DNA from 2 places in the Mycobacterium stomatepiae genome. Region 1 is predicted to be linked to the other one. Evidence: riboswitches for the same ligand, from Rfam matches in the RefSeq annotation. Region 1 holds a riboswitch; the other holds the start of a gene.
The links. Region 1 has a riboswitch for cobalamin ahead of metE (5-methyltetrahydropteroyltriglutamate--homocysteine S-methyltransferase). Riboswitches for the same ligand answer to the same signal wherever they lie in the genome.
Positions count from the first base shown of each region.

Region 2: it holds a riboswitch for cobalamin, as region 1 does, so the genes downstream of both, G6N54_RS07700 ((2Fe-2S)-binding protein) here and metE (5-methyltetrahydropteroyltriglutamate--homocysteine S-methyltransferase) in region 1, are expected to answer to the same signal.

Region 1 is NZ_AP022587.1:5,223,203-5,230,357, reverse strand. It holds partial or broken gene G6N54_RS24950 (TrpB-like pyridoxal phosphate-dependent enzyme) at 1-758, shown strand, start outside; gene G6N54_RS24945 (TetR/AcrR family transcriptional regulator) at 824-1,384, shown strand; gene G6N54_RS24940 (SDR family oxidoreductase) at 1,437-2,090, shown strand; cobalamin riboswitch at 2,093-2,355, shown strand; gene metE (5-methyltetrahydropteroyltriglutamate--homocysteine S-methyltransferase) at 2,493-4,775, shown strand; gene G6N54_RS24930 (DUF3556 domain-containing protein) at 4,830-6,608, opposite strand; gene G6N54_RS24925 (hypothetical protein) at 6,730-6,945, shown strand; gene G6N54_RS24920 (bifunctional 2-methylcitrate synthase/citrate synthase) at 6,951-7,155, opposite strand, start outside.
Region 2 is NZ_AP022587.1:1,609,216-1,616,370, forward strand. It holds gene G6N54_RS07675 (DUF349 domain-containing protein) at 1-1,266, shown strand, start outside; gene G6N54_RS07680 (Rv2732c family membrane protein) at 1,263-1,886, opposite strand; gene miaB (tRNA (N6-isopentenyl adenosine(37)-C2)-methylthiotransferase MiaB) at 1,883-3,385, opposite strand; gene recX (recombination regulator RecX) at 3,434-3,955, opposite strand; gene recA (recombinase RecA) at 3,921-4,961, opposite strand; cobalamin riboswitch at 5,122-5,249, shown strand; partial or broken gene G6N54_RS07700 ((2Fe-2S)-binding protein) at 5,293-5,966, shown strand; gene G6N54_RS07705 (DUF3046 domain-containing protein) at 5,981-6,175, opposite strand; gene G6N54_RS07710 (glycosyltransferase) at 6,199-7,155, opposite strand, start outside.

The DNA of each region.
Region 1 (7,155 bases):
AGCCCGTCCTCGACGACCGAGGCGGGAAGATCGGCCAGGCAACGCGATCCCGACACCCCCGGTTCGCTCGGGATAGCCATCAGTGAAGCCGTCGAGGAGGCACTCGGGGACCCGGATACTCACTATGCGCTCGGCTCTGTGCTAAACCACGTCCTGCTCCATCAGACCGTCATCGGGCTGGAGGCACAGGACCAACTGCGTCTCGCGGGCGAGGGCAGTCCCGACGTCATCGTCGGTTCGTGCGGCGGCGGCTCGAACTTCGCGGGTCTGGCCCTGCCGTTTCTGCAATCAGGCGTCACCGAAGGAGGCAGGCCCCGCCTGGTGGCCGTCGAACCGCGATCGTGTCCGACCTTGACGAAGGGCCAGCTGCGCTACGAATACGGTGACACCGCCGGGCTGACACCGCGGCTATGGATGTACTCGATCGGACGCGACTTTGTTCCGCCGGTTCAGCACGCCGGCGGACTGCGTTACCATGGCGCGGCCCCGATCGTGTCAAACCTTTGCAACACGGCTGGATTGAAGCCGTCGCCTACCCACAACGATCCGTGCTCGAGGCGGCCGTGCGGTTCGCGCGCACCGAGGGCATGGTCCCGGCGCCGGAGACCGGGCATGCGATTCGAGGCGTGATCGACGCGGCGCTGGCCGCGCGCAGCGCCCAACAAGAAACCGTCATCCTGTTCAACTACTCGGGCCACGGCCTGCTCGACTTGGCGGCCTACGAGGATTACTTCCACGACCGTCTGTCCGACGGCTAACCGGAGACGGTCTCCACTTATGCTCGCAGCAGGGCGAACGTCGCCGACCAAGGAGGTGCCGGTCCGTGGCAGACGACAGCGCTACCCCGATTCGCGCCGACGCCGTGCGCAATCGCGAACACATCATCGAGGTGGCGCACGATGCATTCGCCGACTCGGGCACGACATCGCTCAACGAGATCGCGAAACGCGCAGGCGTCGGGGCGGGAACGCTGTACCGCCACTTCCCCACCCGGGAAGCGTTGATCCTCGCCGTATACCGGCACGATGTCGAACGACTGGTCGGTTCGGTCTCCAAATTGCTGCAGGCCCACTCACCGCTTGATGCATTCCGCCTCTGGTTCCAGAAACTCGCCGACTACGTGCGCCTCAAACATGGGCTGGGCGACGCACTACACAGTGCGGCGCTACAGGACGCAATCGACGAAACGTATGCGCCCATAGTGGCTGCCGTCGGCCAGCTGCTCGATGCCTGCATAAGCGACGGCTCGCTGCGATCGGACCTCGACCCCGCGGACGTTCTGCTGCTGATGAGTTTTCTGTGGCGGACCGGGGCGAGAACGGAGGGGAAACGGCAGGCCAAACGGATCATGGAGCTCGCGATCGAGGGGCTACGAAACCCGTGACCTGGGCCGCCGCGCAACCGGCGCGGCTGCTGCGACGCGTACGGTCGGGAATATGGCACGGATCATCATCATCGGCGGCCACGGCAAGGTCGCGCTGCACCTGGCTCGAATCCTGACCGAGCGCGCAGACGAGGTGAGCTCGGTCCTCCGCAATCCCGCCCACTGCGACGACGTCGCCGCCACCGGCGCCAAACCGGTGGTCGCCGATATCGAGCAGCTCGACACGAACGCGTTGGCCGAGCTGCTGGCGGGGCACGACGCGGTCGTCTTCTCCGCCGGCGCGGGTGGCGGCAACCCGGCGCGTACGCATGCCGTCGACCGTGACGCGGCGATCCGGGTGATCGATGCCGCCGCCCAGGCCGGCGTCAAGCGGTTTGTGATGGTCTCCTACTTCGGCGCTGGCCCGAATCATGGTGTACCGCAGGATGATCCGTTCTTCGCCTACGCGGAGGCCAAGGCCGCCGCCGACGAGCACCTGCGGGCCAGTGATCTCGACTGGACGGTGCTGGGTCCCGGGCGGCTCACCCTGGACGAGGCGTCCGGGCGGATCGCGATCGGGCCGGCGCACGGCGCCGAAAATGGTTCCGTGTCGCGCGCCGACGTCGCGCTCGTCGTGGCTGCCGTGCTGGCCGACGATTCGACCATCCGGCGAACGATCGAATTCAACAATGGCGACATCCCGATCGCGCAGGCGCTGAAAGGCTGACTAAACTCCATCTCGCAGCTGGTTTGCCCGCGCCGCACCCGCGGCGCGGGCATCGAGCGAAGCAACGTGAGTAACGCTTCGCGAGAGGGAACCCGGTGAGAATCCGGGACTGTCCCGCAACGGTATGCAGGAACGACCGCCGTCAGAGTTTTTGGCAAGCACTGGTCACCGGGTCCGCCCGAAGACTGGGAAGCGACGGCCACTAGGAGCACCACCTGAGTGCGCGCCTGCGAGTCCGGAGACCTGCCAGTTGTGCCGGGCGCGCCGCGTCCGGCGGCTCATCGCCTCGTGGAATGGGCGTTAGGCTGCAGCCGTTGTGGTGGGTACTGATGTGCGTACCGCGAACGGCTCAGCTGCACGTCCGCTGGCGGTGACCACCACGCTGATTGAAGGACGAATATCGTGACACCCCAAGCGTTTACCGCAACAATTGTCGGCTCCCCACGGATCGGCCCGAACCGCGAACTCAAACGCGCGACCGAGGGCTACTGGAAAGGCCGGACCAGCCGATCCGAACTCGAAAGCGTCGCCGCGACCCTGCGCCGCGACACGTGGAAAAGCCTGGCCGACGCCGGCCTGGACTCGGTACCGGTGAACACCTTCTCCTACTACGACCAGGTGCTCGACACCGCGGTCATGCTCGGCGCGTTGCCGCTCCGGGCCGCACAGGTTCCCGACGATCTGGACCGCTATTTCGCCGCGGCGCGCGGCAACTCCGATGTCGCGCCGCTGGAGATGACCAAGTGGTTCGACACCAACTACCACTACATCGTTCCCGAGATCGAGCCCGCGACGAAGTTCACCCTGAACCCGCACAAGGTGGTCTCCGAGCTGAAAGAGGCTCTCGAGCAAGGGATTCCGGCACGACCGGTCGTGATCGGCCCGGTCACCTTCCTGCTGCTGAGCAAGGGCGTCAACGGCGGCGGCGCGCCGATCGACCGGCTGCAGGAGCTCGTGCCGATCTACTCCGAGCTGCTGGGCCTGCTGGCCGACAATGGCGCGCAGTGGGTGCAGATCGACGAACCGGCGCTGGTCACCGACATCTCTCCGGACGCACCTGCGCTGGCCGAGGCGGTCTACAACGCGCTGGGCAAGCTGAGCAACCGGCCGGCCATCTGCGTCGCCACCTACTTCGGTGACCCCGGCGACTCGTTGGGAGCGCTGGCCCGCACACCGGTCGAGGCGATCGGCGTCGACCTCGTCTACGGCGCCGACACCGCGCTGGCCGCGGTCCCCGAGCTGGCGAACAAGATCCTGGTGGCCGGCGTGGTCGACGGACGCAATATCTGGCGCACCGACCTGCAGGCGGCACTCGGCAAGCTGACGAACCTGCTGGGTTCGGCTGGAAGCGTTGCGGTTTCGACCTCATGCTCGACTCTGCACGTGCCGTACTCGCTGGAGCCCGAGACCGGCCTGGATGACGCGCTGCGCAGCTGGCTGGCGTTCGGTCAGGAGAAGGTCGCCGAGGTGGTGACGCTGGCTCGCGCGCTGCGGGACGGTCGCGACGCCTTGTCGAAGGACATTGCCGAGGAGATCGCGGCCTCCAACGCCGCCGCCGCCTCGCGCACGAGTGACCCACGGCTGCACAACGACGGACTCCGGACCCGGCTCGATTCGATCCTGGCGTCCGGCGTGCATCGCGGCGACGCCGCACAACGGCGAACCACCCAGGCGGAGCGGCTGCACCTGCCGCCGTTGCCGACCACGACGATCGGGTCGTTCCCGCAGACCGTCGAGATCCGGAAGGCGCGGGCCGCGCTGGTCGGCGGTGGGGTCGATGAAGCCGAGTACGACCGGCGGATGAAGGAGGAGATTTCCGACGTCATCAAGCTGCAGGAGCAACTCGGCCTCGACGTGCTGGTGCACGGCGAGCCGGAGCGCAACGACATGGTGCAGTACTTCGCCGAGCAGCTGGACGGCTTCTTCGCCACCAAGAACGGCTGGGTGCAGTCCTACGGCAGCCGCTGCGTGCGACCGCCGGTCCTCTACGGTGACGTGATCCGCCAGCAGCCGATGACGGTGGAGTGGGCCAAGTACGCGCAGTCCCTGACCGACAAGCCGGTCAAGGGCATGTTGACCGGCCCGGTGACGATCCTGGCGTGGTCGTTCGTTCGGGACGACCAGCCATTGGACGAGACGGCCAACCAGGTGGCACTGGCCATCCGCGACGAGACGGTGGATTTGCAGTCGGCCGGCATCGCGGTGATCCAGGTCGATGAGCCCGCGCTGCGCGAGCTTTTGCCGCTGCGCCGCGCCGATCAGGACGACTACTTGCGTTGGGCGGTCGGCTCTTTCCGGCTGGCCACCTCCGGAGTCGCCGACTCGACGCAGATCCACACGCACCTTTGCTACTCGGAGTTCGGGGAGGTGATCGGCGCGATCGCAGACCTGGACGCCGACGTGACGTCGATCGAGGCCGCCCGCTCGCACATGGAGGTGCTGGACGACCTGAACTCGGTCGGGTTCGCCAACAGCGTGGGCCCGGGCGTCTACGACATCCACTCGCCGCGGGTGCCGAGCAAGGGCGAGATGGCCGAGTCGCTACGGGCCGCGCTGCGGGCAGTTCCGGCGGAACGGCTGTGGGTCAACCCCGACTGCGGGCTCAAGACGCGCAACACCGACGAGGTGAGCGCGTCGCTGCAGAACATGGTCGCCGCCGCACAGCAAGTCCGCGCGGGGGTCTAGTTCGCGCCCAGCCTAACGCCACTGCGATTTTCATAGCCAAGTTTCGCGGTGGCGTTAGGCTGGCGAACTCTCGTCGTGCTCGGGCTCCTCGACGGGGGGCTCAGCCTCGGCAGCATCCGACAGCACCTGGACCGGCACATCGTCGGCCCAGGGCTGCCGGGTCACCATGTCCGCGACTTTGACGACACCGCGCTCGAATTCACCCGTCGCGGCGTCCACCAGCCGGTAGGACTGGGTCTGTTTGTGGATCGGCTGGGCGTCGAGTAGCACGACCCGCACCTCGCCGGGCCGGAAGCCGCAGCGCTGCTGCATCGCGGCGATCAGCTGCTCGTTGTGCATGTGCCCGTCACCGAAATTCCAGCCGACGGCGGTGCTGCAGATGCGCTCCCCGTCGGTGATGACGTAGTCCTCTTCGTTCCCGTCGGCCATCGCGCGATGCGCCAGCGTGAACAACGCCCGGCCGTGAGTGTTCATGGCGCGGAACGCATATCCGAGATACATCGGGATCTGCGCACGTTCCTTGCCATACACCTTCTCCAGCTGGGCCGCGGGCATGCTGGCGATCGAGACGATGTTGTGGTTGATCTTCTTGTCCGCCGACGCCTTGATACACCACAGTGTGGTGTCCCAGTTACCGGCGTAATAGCGCATGCCGGGCAGGAACGAGATCTTGCGCGGAAACAGGTTGCCCAAGATCACAATCGAGGCGATGAACGCGATGAAAAGCCCGACCAGGACAGGGTTTTTCAGGTCGGTCAGGCCGGTATGGGCGTGGCCGACGAACAACGCGAACACGCCGAAGATCATGAACACGTTCCACTCCAGCGGCACTCCCATCGGGATGGCCGACAGGATGCCGAAGTGGAAGATCACCATGATGGCCGCGGGTACCGCGGTCCACCAGCCGCCGTGTGCGACGAATAGCGCGATGGGCACGCACATTTCGACGGAGGTGCTGAAGTGGGCGAAGACCCGCGACAAGCGGCCGGGCCGCAGATCGTCGGGGAACTTCTCGAAGAACGCCCGCTTGATGAATCGGGGCCGAAAGACCGGGTTGTTCGACATCATCGTCGACATCACGAACGGAAAGTGCTTGTTCAGCTTGGACGTCGCCGCGCCCATCCAAATCACCAGAAAGACCAGTTTGGCGGCGATGATCATGTCGACGCCGCCGAACAGGAAGGTCACCGTCAGCGTCGCGTAGACCTCACCGCGGGCGGCCAGAAAGATCACCTTGTCGCGCAATCCCAGCACCGCGAGCAGCGCCAGGATCAGCACGATCCGCCAGGTGGGTATCAAACCGACCTGGGTGCCCAGCTCCGGCACCGGGCCGGTGCCGTCGGCGAACAGGGTCAGGAAGATCACCAGCAAGAGCAGCCCGTACAGCGCGTTGTCGACTAGGGTCCGGGCGGTGCCCTTGGTCCCCGGGACGCGCTTGGGCCACGGGGGCAGCCGGATGGTGTCGGGCCGCAACCAGTACAGGATCGAGCCCAGCGGCGGGTTGAACCGGTTGTTCAGCGGCCCGAAGCCGCAGCCCAGCCCGATCACCTCGAAGAGCATCGTGTAGAGCACGACCTTCTCGAACACGATTGGCTCGCAGTACCACGACAGCACGTTGGTGAACGCCAAGCCGCGGGTGGTCGCCACCGCAAAAACCCACGCGAACAGGATGTAAAGCAGAATCTTTCCGACATAGAACAGGTGCAGAATGACCGGCGTTCCGAAGCCCACCTCGGCCCAATGTCGGGCCATCGGCCGGATCTTTTCGCTGCGGGACAGCTTGCTCCACTCGTCGATGTCGACCTGCGGCAGTTCGGGTTGGAGAAATCCCATGGTTGTCCACCCTAGAACCCGTTCTCGCGAAGCGTGTTGCGGATCGCGGATGACATCCTTTGCCCACGGGTTATCCGCCGGATAGCGTGATGCCTTGGCACCTGCTTAGGAGATGTCGGTCATGAGCAGACTTCGGGTCCTGATATCGGCCACGGCGTTGGCGAGCGCGACCGCCGCCACCGCCGGCACCGCGCACGCCCAGGCACCCGCCCCGGGTGATTCCTGCACGGAGCTGCACGCCACCACCCAAGACGCCAATGGCCGGACGATGTGGTGCAACCCGACCATGACCGGCAACCACAACCTGGTCTGGCAATACGGCGGGCCCGGCGAATAGCCGGCCTACCGCAGGGCCAACGCCCGCTGCGCGCGCCCCGAGTAAGCACTCAACGGGCGGATCAAGGAGTTCGACGCGGCCTGCTCCATGATGTGGGCGGTCCACCCGGTGATCCTGCTCATCACGAAGATCGGCGTGAAGCAGGCGATGTCGAACCCCATCAGGTAGTACGCCGGACCCGTTGGGAAGTCGAGATTGGGCAAGATCCCG
Region 2 (7,155 bases), 2.6 Mb from region 1:
CCCCGCCCAGGACCGACACCGCGACCCGGCGCCCACCCGGTGGTGTTGCCCCCCACCAGCAATCCGCACCAGTACGGACGCGTCGACGACGACGGGACGGTGTGGCTGGTCAGCTCGGCCGGCGAGCGCATCATCGGTTCCTGGCAGGCCGGTGACCGTGAGGCGGCATTCGCCCACTTCGGCCGGCGATTCGAGGACCTGAGCACCGAGGTCACGCTGTTGGAGGAGCGACTGGCCTCCGGGAGCGGCGATGCCCGCAAGATCAAGGCCAACGCCGCCGCGCTGGCCGACACGTTGCCGACGGCGTCCGTGCTGGGCGACATCGACGCGCTGGCGGGCCGGCTGACCACCTTGGTGGAGCAAGCCGATGCCACGGTCGTCGCCGACCGCTCGCGGCGCGACGAGCATCGAGCCGCCCAGACCGCCCGCAAGGAGGCGCTCGCCGCCGAGGCCGAGGAGCTGGCCGCCAACTCGACGCACTGGAAGGTCGCCGGGGACCGGATGCGCGAGATCCTCGATGAGTGGAAGACGATCAACGGCCTGGATCGCAAGGTCGACGACGCGCTGTGGAAGCGCTATTCGGCGGCGCGCGAAGCGTTCAACCGGCGGCGGGGTTCACACTTCGCCGAGTTGGACCGCGAGCGCGCCGGAGTGCGGCAGTCCAAGGAACGGTTGTGCGAGCGGGCCGAGGAGTTGTCCGATTCGACGGACTGGGCCGGCACGAGTGCCGAATTCCGCAAGCTGCTGACCGAATGGAAATCGGCGGGGCGCGCGACCCGCGAGGTCGACGACGCGCTGTGGAAGCGGTTCAAGGCCGCCCAGGACGCCTTCTTCTCCGCCCGCAATGCCGTGTCGGCGGAAAAGGATGCGGGATTCGCGGCCAACGCCACCGCCAAGGAGGCGCTGTTGGCCGAGGCCGAGAAGATCGACACCGGCAACCACGAAGCCGCCCGGGCGGCGCTGCGGGCGATCGCCGACAAGTGGGACGCGATCGGCAAGGTGCCCCGGGAGCGGTCGGCCGACCTGGAGCGGCGGCTGCGCGCCGTCGAGAAGAAGGTGCGCGACGCCGGCGAGGCGAATTGGTCCGACCCCGAGGCGCAGGCCCGCGCCGAGCAGTTCGCGACCCGCGCCGAGCACTACGAGCAACAGGCCCGCAAGGCGGCCGCGGCCGGGCGGACCAAGGAAGCCCAAGAGGCACAGGCCAACGCCGAACAATGGCGGCAGTGGGCCCAGGCCGCCGCTGAGGCGCTGACCCGCAGGTCCTAGCGACCCTCTGGTTGGTCCGGGGGCGACTCGGCTCCGGGACCCGCGGGCGTGTCCTGGTCGCCCAGGGTCTGCAGCAGCGTCCTGGACTGTTGCTCGGCGCTGATCCGGCGCCGCTGCTCCTCGGACGCGAGCTGCACGAGCGTGCGCGACCAGACCACGCGGGCCCAGTGAAACGTCAACAGAATCACGGTGATCCAGGCCACCCACAGCCCGACACCGGGGCCGGGACTGCCGGCGGCCGCGGTCTGGCGAGACCACACGGCCAACAGGCCGGTCGCGCCGGCTATCGACGAACCCGCCAGCGCGATCCAGGCCAGCACCCAGCGGCGGGTCAGCAACGCCAGCATCGAGAACCCGACGCCGAAAACCAGTGCCAGCCACGAGAAGACCTTCGACGGCAGCGACAACGCGGCCGCTGCGGCGCCATGGCTGCTGAACAATACGTCCCAACCGCGAACCTGGCCGGTGTGCGGCAGGATGAACGATCCCAGCAGCACGAACACCAGGATGGCGACGATGAATGCCCTTGGGCCGGGGTCGATTTCGCGCGCAACGCGACGTTCTGCAGCCTCAATTTCGGCGCGCAGGGCGTCAAAATCCGTGTGTTCTTTCTTCATCATCGATTACATCCCAACGGTTCGACCGATTCGATCGCCGGCCCGATGCCGGGCATGCCCAACCCGATACCGCGCGGGCGCTGTCCGGCGGCGTGCGCGTCACCGGCTCTGGTGCGGCGGTGGTTCAGGATGCCGGCGTCGGCGATCAGGTGATGCGGTGCGGCCTCGGTGACCGCGGTGGTGATGATATCGCCGGGCCGCACCGAGGTGTCGGCGGCGAAGTGGACCAGCCGGCCGTCGCGCGCCCGCCCCGTCATGCGGGAGGTGCGCGCGTCCTTGCGACCTTCGCCGGTGGCGACCAGCAATTCGACCCTCTGGCCGATCAGTGCGCGGTTGCCCTCCAGCGAGATCTGCTCCTGCAGTTCGATCAGCCGCATATAGCGTTCCTGCACAACATCTTTCGGTAGCTGCCCGGCGAGTTCGGCGGCCGGGGTACCGGGCCGCTTGGAATACTGGAAGGTGAACGCGGCCGCGAACCGGGCCTGGCGCACCACGTCGAGGGTGGCCGCGAAGTCCTCTTCGGTTTCGCCGGGGAATCCGACGATGAGGTCGGTGGTGATCGCCGCGTGTGGCATCACCGCGCGAACCCGGTCGATGATGCCCAGGTAGCGCTCGGCACGGTAGGACCTGCGCATCGCGCGCAGCATCCGGTCCGACCCCGACTGCAACGGCATATGCAAGGCCGGGCAGACATTCGGCGTCTGGGCCATCGCCTCGATGACATCGTCGGTGAACTCCGCCGGATGTGGAGAGGTGAACCGCACACGTTCGAGGCCGTCGATGCCGCCACAGGCCCGCAGCAATTCGGCAAAGGCGCCACGGTTGCGGGGCAGCGCCGGATCGGCGAACGAGACGCCGTAAGCGTTGACGTTCTGTCCCAGCAGCGTGATTTCCAGCACGCCGTCGTCGACCAGCGATCGCACCTCGGCCAGGATGTCCGACGGGCTCCGGTCGACCTCCTTGCCCCGCAGCGACGGGACAATGCAGAAGGTACAGCTGTTGTTGCAGCCCACGGAGATGGAAACCCAAGCAGCATAAGCGGATTCGCGAGCGCTGGGCAGCGAGGAGGGAAACTCCTGCAGCGCTTCGACGATTTCGACCTGGGCGACCTTGTTGTGCCGAGCCCGGTCGAGCAGCGTCGGCAGCGAGCCGATGTTGTGCGTGCCGAATACCACGTCGACCCACGGCGCCTTGCGCAGCAACGCTTCTCGGTCCTTTTGGGCCAGACAGCCGCCGACCGCGATCTGCATGTCGGGGTTGTCGCGCTTGCGCGGGGCCAGGTGGCTGATATTGCCGTACAGCTTGTTGTCGGCGTTCTCGCGCACCGCGCAGGTGTTGAAGACCACCACATCCGCGTCGGTGCCCTCGTCGGCGCGCTGATAGCCGGCCGCCTCGAGCAGACCCGCCAACCGTTCGGAGTCGTGGACGTTCATCTGGCAGCCGTAGGTGCGCACCTGGTAGGTACGCGCCTCCGAAACGTCTCGGGCCACCGTCGAAGTCACGGGGCCATGGTACGGCGACCAGCGCCCGAGGCATTAACCCGCAGGTTGTTACACCCGGCGGCGTTCCCGCTCGGCGTTCAGCTCGGCGAGGACGACCTCGCAAGCCAGGTTCTGGCTGTAGCCGCGGCGGGCCAGCATTCCCACCAGCCGGCGAGTGATCCGCGTGTCGTCCGCACCGAGCGTGTCGCGCCGCAACTTGGCCCGCACCAGTTCTTCGGCCCGGTCTCGCTCGGCGCCGGCGTCGAGGGCGGCCAGCGCCGTGTTGATGGTCTCTTTGTCGACGCCTTTGGTGTGCAGCTCGGCGGCCAAGGCGCGCTTACTCTTTCCCGCGCGGGCGTGCCGGGACCGCACCCACTGTTCGGCGAAGTCGGCGTCATCCACCAGCCCGGCGGCGGCCAGCCGGTCGAGCACCCGGGCGCTGACGTCGCCGGGATATCCGCGTTTTGCGAGCTGACCGGACAACTCGGCCCGGGTGTGCGACCTCGCGGTGAGCAGGCGCAGGCACAACGCCCGCGCCTGCTCTTCGCGGGATGGCTCAGAAATCGACGGGGGCGGGCAAGACGTCGTCATCGGTTACCACTGCGCCAATGCCCATCTTTTCCTTGATCTTCTTCTCGATCTCGTTGGCGATGTCGGCGTTCTCCATCAAGAAGTTGCGGACGTTCTCCTTGCCCTGGCCGAGCTGTTCGCCCTCGTAGGTGAACCAGGACCCGGACTTGCGGATGAAGCCCTGGTCCACGCCCATGTCGATCAGCGAGCCCTCTCTGCTGATACCCCGGCCGTAGAGGATGTCGAACTCAGCCTGCTTGAACGGCGGGGCCACCTTGTTCTTGACGATCTTGACCCGGGTGCGGTTACCGACCGCGTCGGAGCCGTCCTTGAGCGTCTCGATCCGGCGCACGTCCAGGCGCACCGACGCGTAGAACTTCAAAGCCTTTCCACCCGTGGTGGTTTCCGGGCTGCCGAACATCACGCCGATCTTCTCGCGGAGCTGGTTGATGAAGATCGCCGTTGTTCCCGAATTGTTCAGCGCACCAGTCATCTTCCGCAGCGCCTGGCTCATCAGCCGGGCCTGCAGGCCGACGTGGCTGTCGCCCATCTCGCCCTCGAGTTCCGCGCGCGGCACCAGTGCGGCCACCGAGTCGATGACCAGAATGTCCAGGGCACCGGAGCGAATCAGCATGTCGGCGATCTCCAGCGCCTGCTCACCGGTGTCGGGCTGGCTGACCAGCAGGGAATCGGTGTCGACGCCGAGTTTCTTGGCGTACTCCGGGTCCAGGGCGTGCTCGGCGTCGATGAACGCCGCGACGCCGCCGGCCGCCTGGGCATTGGCCACCGCGTGCAGGGCAACGGTGGTCTTACCCGAGGACTCCGGGCCGTAGATCTCCACGACCCGGCCGCGGGGCAGCCCGCCGATGCCAAGGGCCACGTCCAGCGCGATGGATCCGGTCGGAATGATTGAGATCGGTTGACGTGTCTCGTCGCCGAGACGCATCACCGAGCCTTTGCCGTAGCTCTTCTCGATCTGGGCCATTGCCAGTTCGAGGGCCTTTTCGCGGTCGGGCGCCTGCGCCATGGTGTCTCTCCTGTGGTCGTTGTTCTTCTGACCGGTATCGGTCGGTTGGCCGAGACGTTAGACAGCCCCACCGACAGATTCGCTCGAACGATCCCCACAGTAGACGAACACCTGTTCGATTCGAGTTCGACACGCCGTACGGATTCGGTGTGGCAATATCGTCCGAAAAGGCGTCGACGGGCCCGCGTACTACTGAGGAAACCGGTGCGAATCCGGTGCGGTCCCGCCACTGTGATCGGGCACATCACGACCCGAGAGCCAGATACTCACCGTCGGCGCTTCCTCACTAGACGCTGGGGCGGATCTCCCCAGAGAGGCTGGATGCGCACGCATGGATATCTCCGGCATGCTCGACGCAATATCGTCCTACAAGGGGTTTTCGCGCTGACCGTGGGCGGCGCCGCGACAGGATGGCACCCGGTCCGCCGGGACTACGCCGACGGCTTTGCCGGTTTGATCGACACCACCGCACAGCGCTACAACACCGCGGACCTACGGATCGGCGCCTCGCTGGTCCACCTCGGCCACGCCACCCGGCTGTGGTCACCGGTGCTGGCCTGCGCGTTGGCCCGCGGCGTCGTCCCGGACCTGACAGACCTGCAGCGTGCCGACGACGGGGCGCAGCTACGCCTGCCCAAACCCGTCGGAGAGCCGGTCACCGACGTCGCGGCACAGTTGTATCACGTTGTGGTGCAACACCATATGCAGCCGTTTGCGGCCGGCCTGCAGGTCAAACTGGCGCCTGCCCTGCTGGCGGGCAACATCGCGTCCGCGCTCGTCGGCGCGTCACGGGCGCTGCTCGCCGCCCGGCCCGACCTGCGCGCGCGGATCGTCGAGAGCACCGAAGCGCTGCTGAACACGGGCGTGCTGTCCGGGTCCGGCGCCATCACCGGCTCCCATCTGGGGTTCAAGCGCGACAGCTGCTGCCTGTTCTATCGTCTCCCCGGACGATCCGTGTGCGGCGACTGCGTGTTTCGCTCAGCGCCGCGAGCCGGCCGGCGCTGAGCGTGCCTGGCGGCTCACCACTGCTCGCGCGGCACGTCGAAGTCGACGCACAACGCCCGCCACACGTCGCGGGGCTCGACGCCATCCTCGATCGCTTGGGCGGCGGTCCGCCCTCCGAAACCCGGGAGCACGTGGTCTACCAGCACCGATGCGCCGTACGCCGCGCCGAATCGCAGCACCACCCGCTCGTTGAACTCCGTCAGCCGCACGCCAGCCAACATACCGAGCCGGGTCATTTCGTGAGCCCCAGCGCTTGGTGGCATACCCGCACCGGGTCGGCGACGCGGTGGATGCCAGACGCGGCGGTGCGCGCGGCTTCGCGGTAGCGGGGCGCCGCCAGCACATCGTTGACCGCCTCCACCAACGCGTCGGCGGTCAGCGGCCGGATCAGCCGCGCGCTCCCCTGCCGCGTCACCCGATTCGCGAGTTCCCACTGGTCGCCGCCGCCGGGCACCACCACCAGCGGCACACCGGCCAGCAGCGTCTTGGCCAGCATTCCGTGGCCACCGCCGCAGATCACCAGATCGGCGTGCGCCAGCAGCTCGTCCTGGCGTCCCAGCCCGACGGCCGCCCACGGCGGCACCGTCAGGTCCGGTCCGTCCAGCCGCGACACCAGCAGGCGCGACCCCGCCGGCAGCGTCTCCCCCGGCGTCAGACAGCCCAGCGCGACTTCGGCCAGCCCTTCGGTGCCGATCAGGGCGGTCGACGGCGCGATCACGACCACCGGCCCGGAACCGTCGGGCACCTCGAGGATGCGATCGGTCGGCTCGAAGTGCAGCGGTCCGACCACGACGGCCTCGTCGGGCCAGTCCGGGCGGGACACTTCCAGCGCGGGCAGCGTGGCGATCAGCCGTCGCAGCGGCCCGGGATCGCGCGCCGGCAGGCCGATCTCGGCCCGGGAGGCCTGACGCTGCCGCAGGCCCGCGCGCACCGATCGAGCCGTCAGCGCCCGCATCGTGGCATCGCGCAGCCGCCCGCGAATGCCGGTACCGGGCTCCAGCCCGCTGCCGATCGGCGGCAGCCCTTTCGACGGCAGGTACAGCGGATGCGGGTTGAGCTCGATCCACGGGATCCCGAGCAGCTCGGCGGCCATGCCGCCGCCGGCGGTGATGACGTCGGACACCACCAGGTCGGGTGCCAGGTCGCGCAGCGCCGGCACATTGAGCACCGCCATCCGGGCCGCACGCCG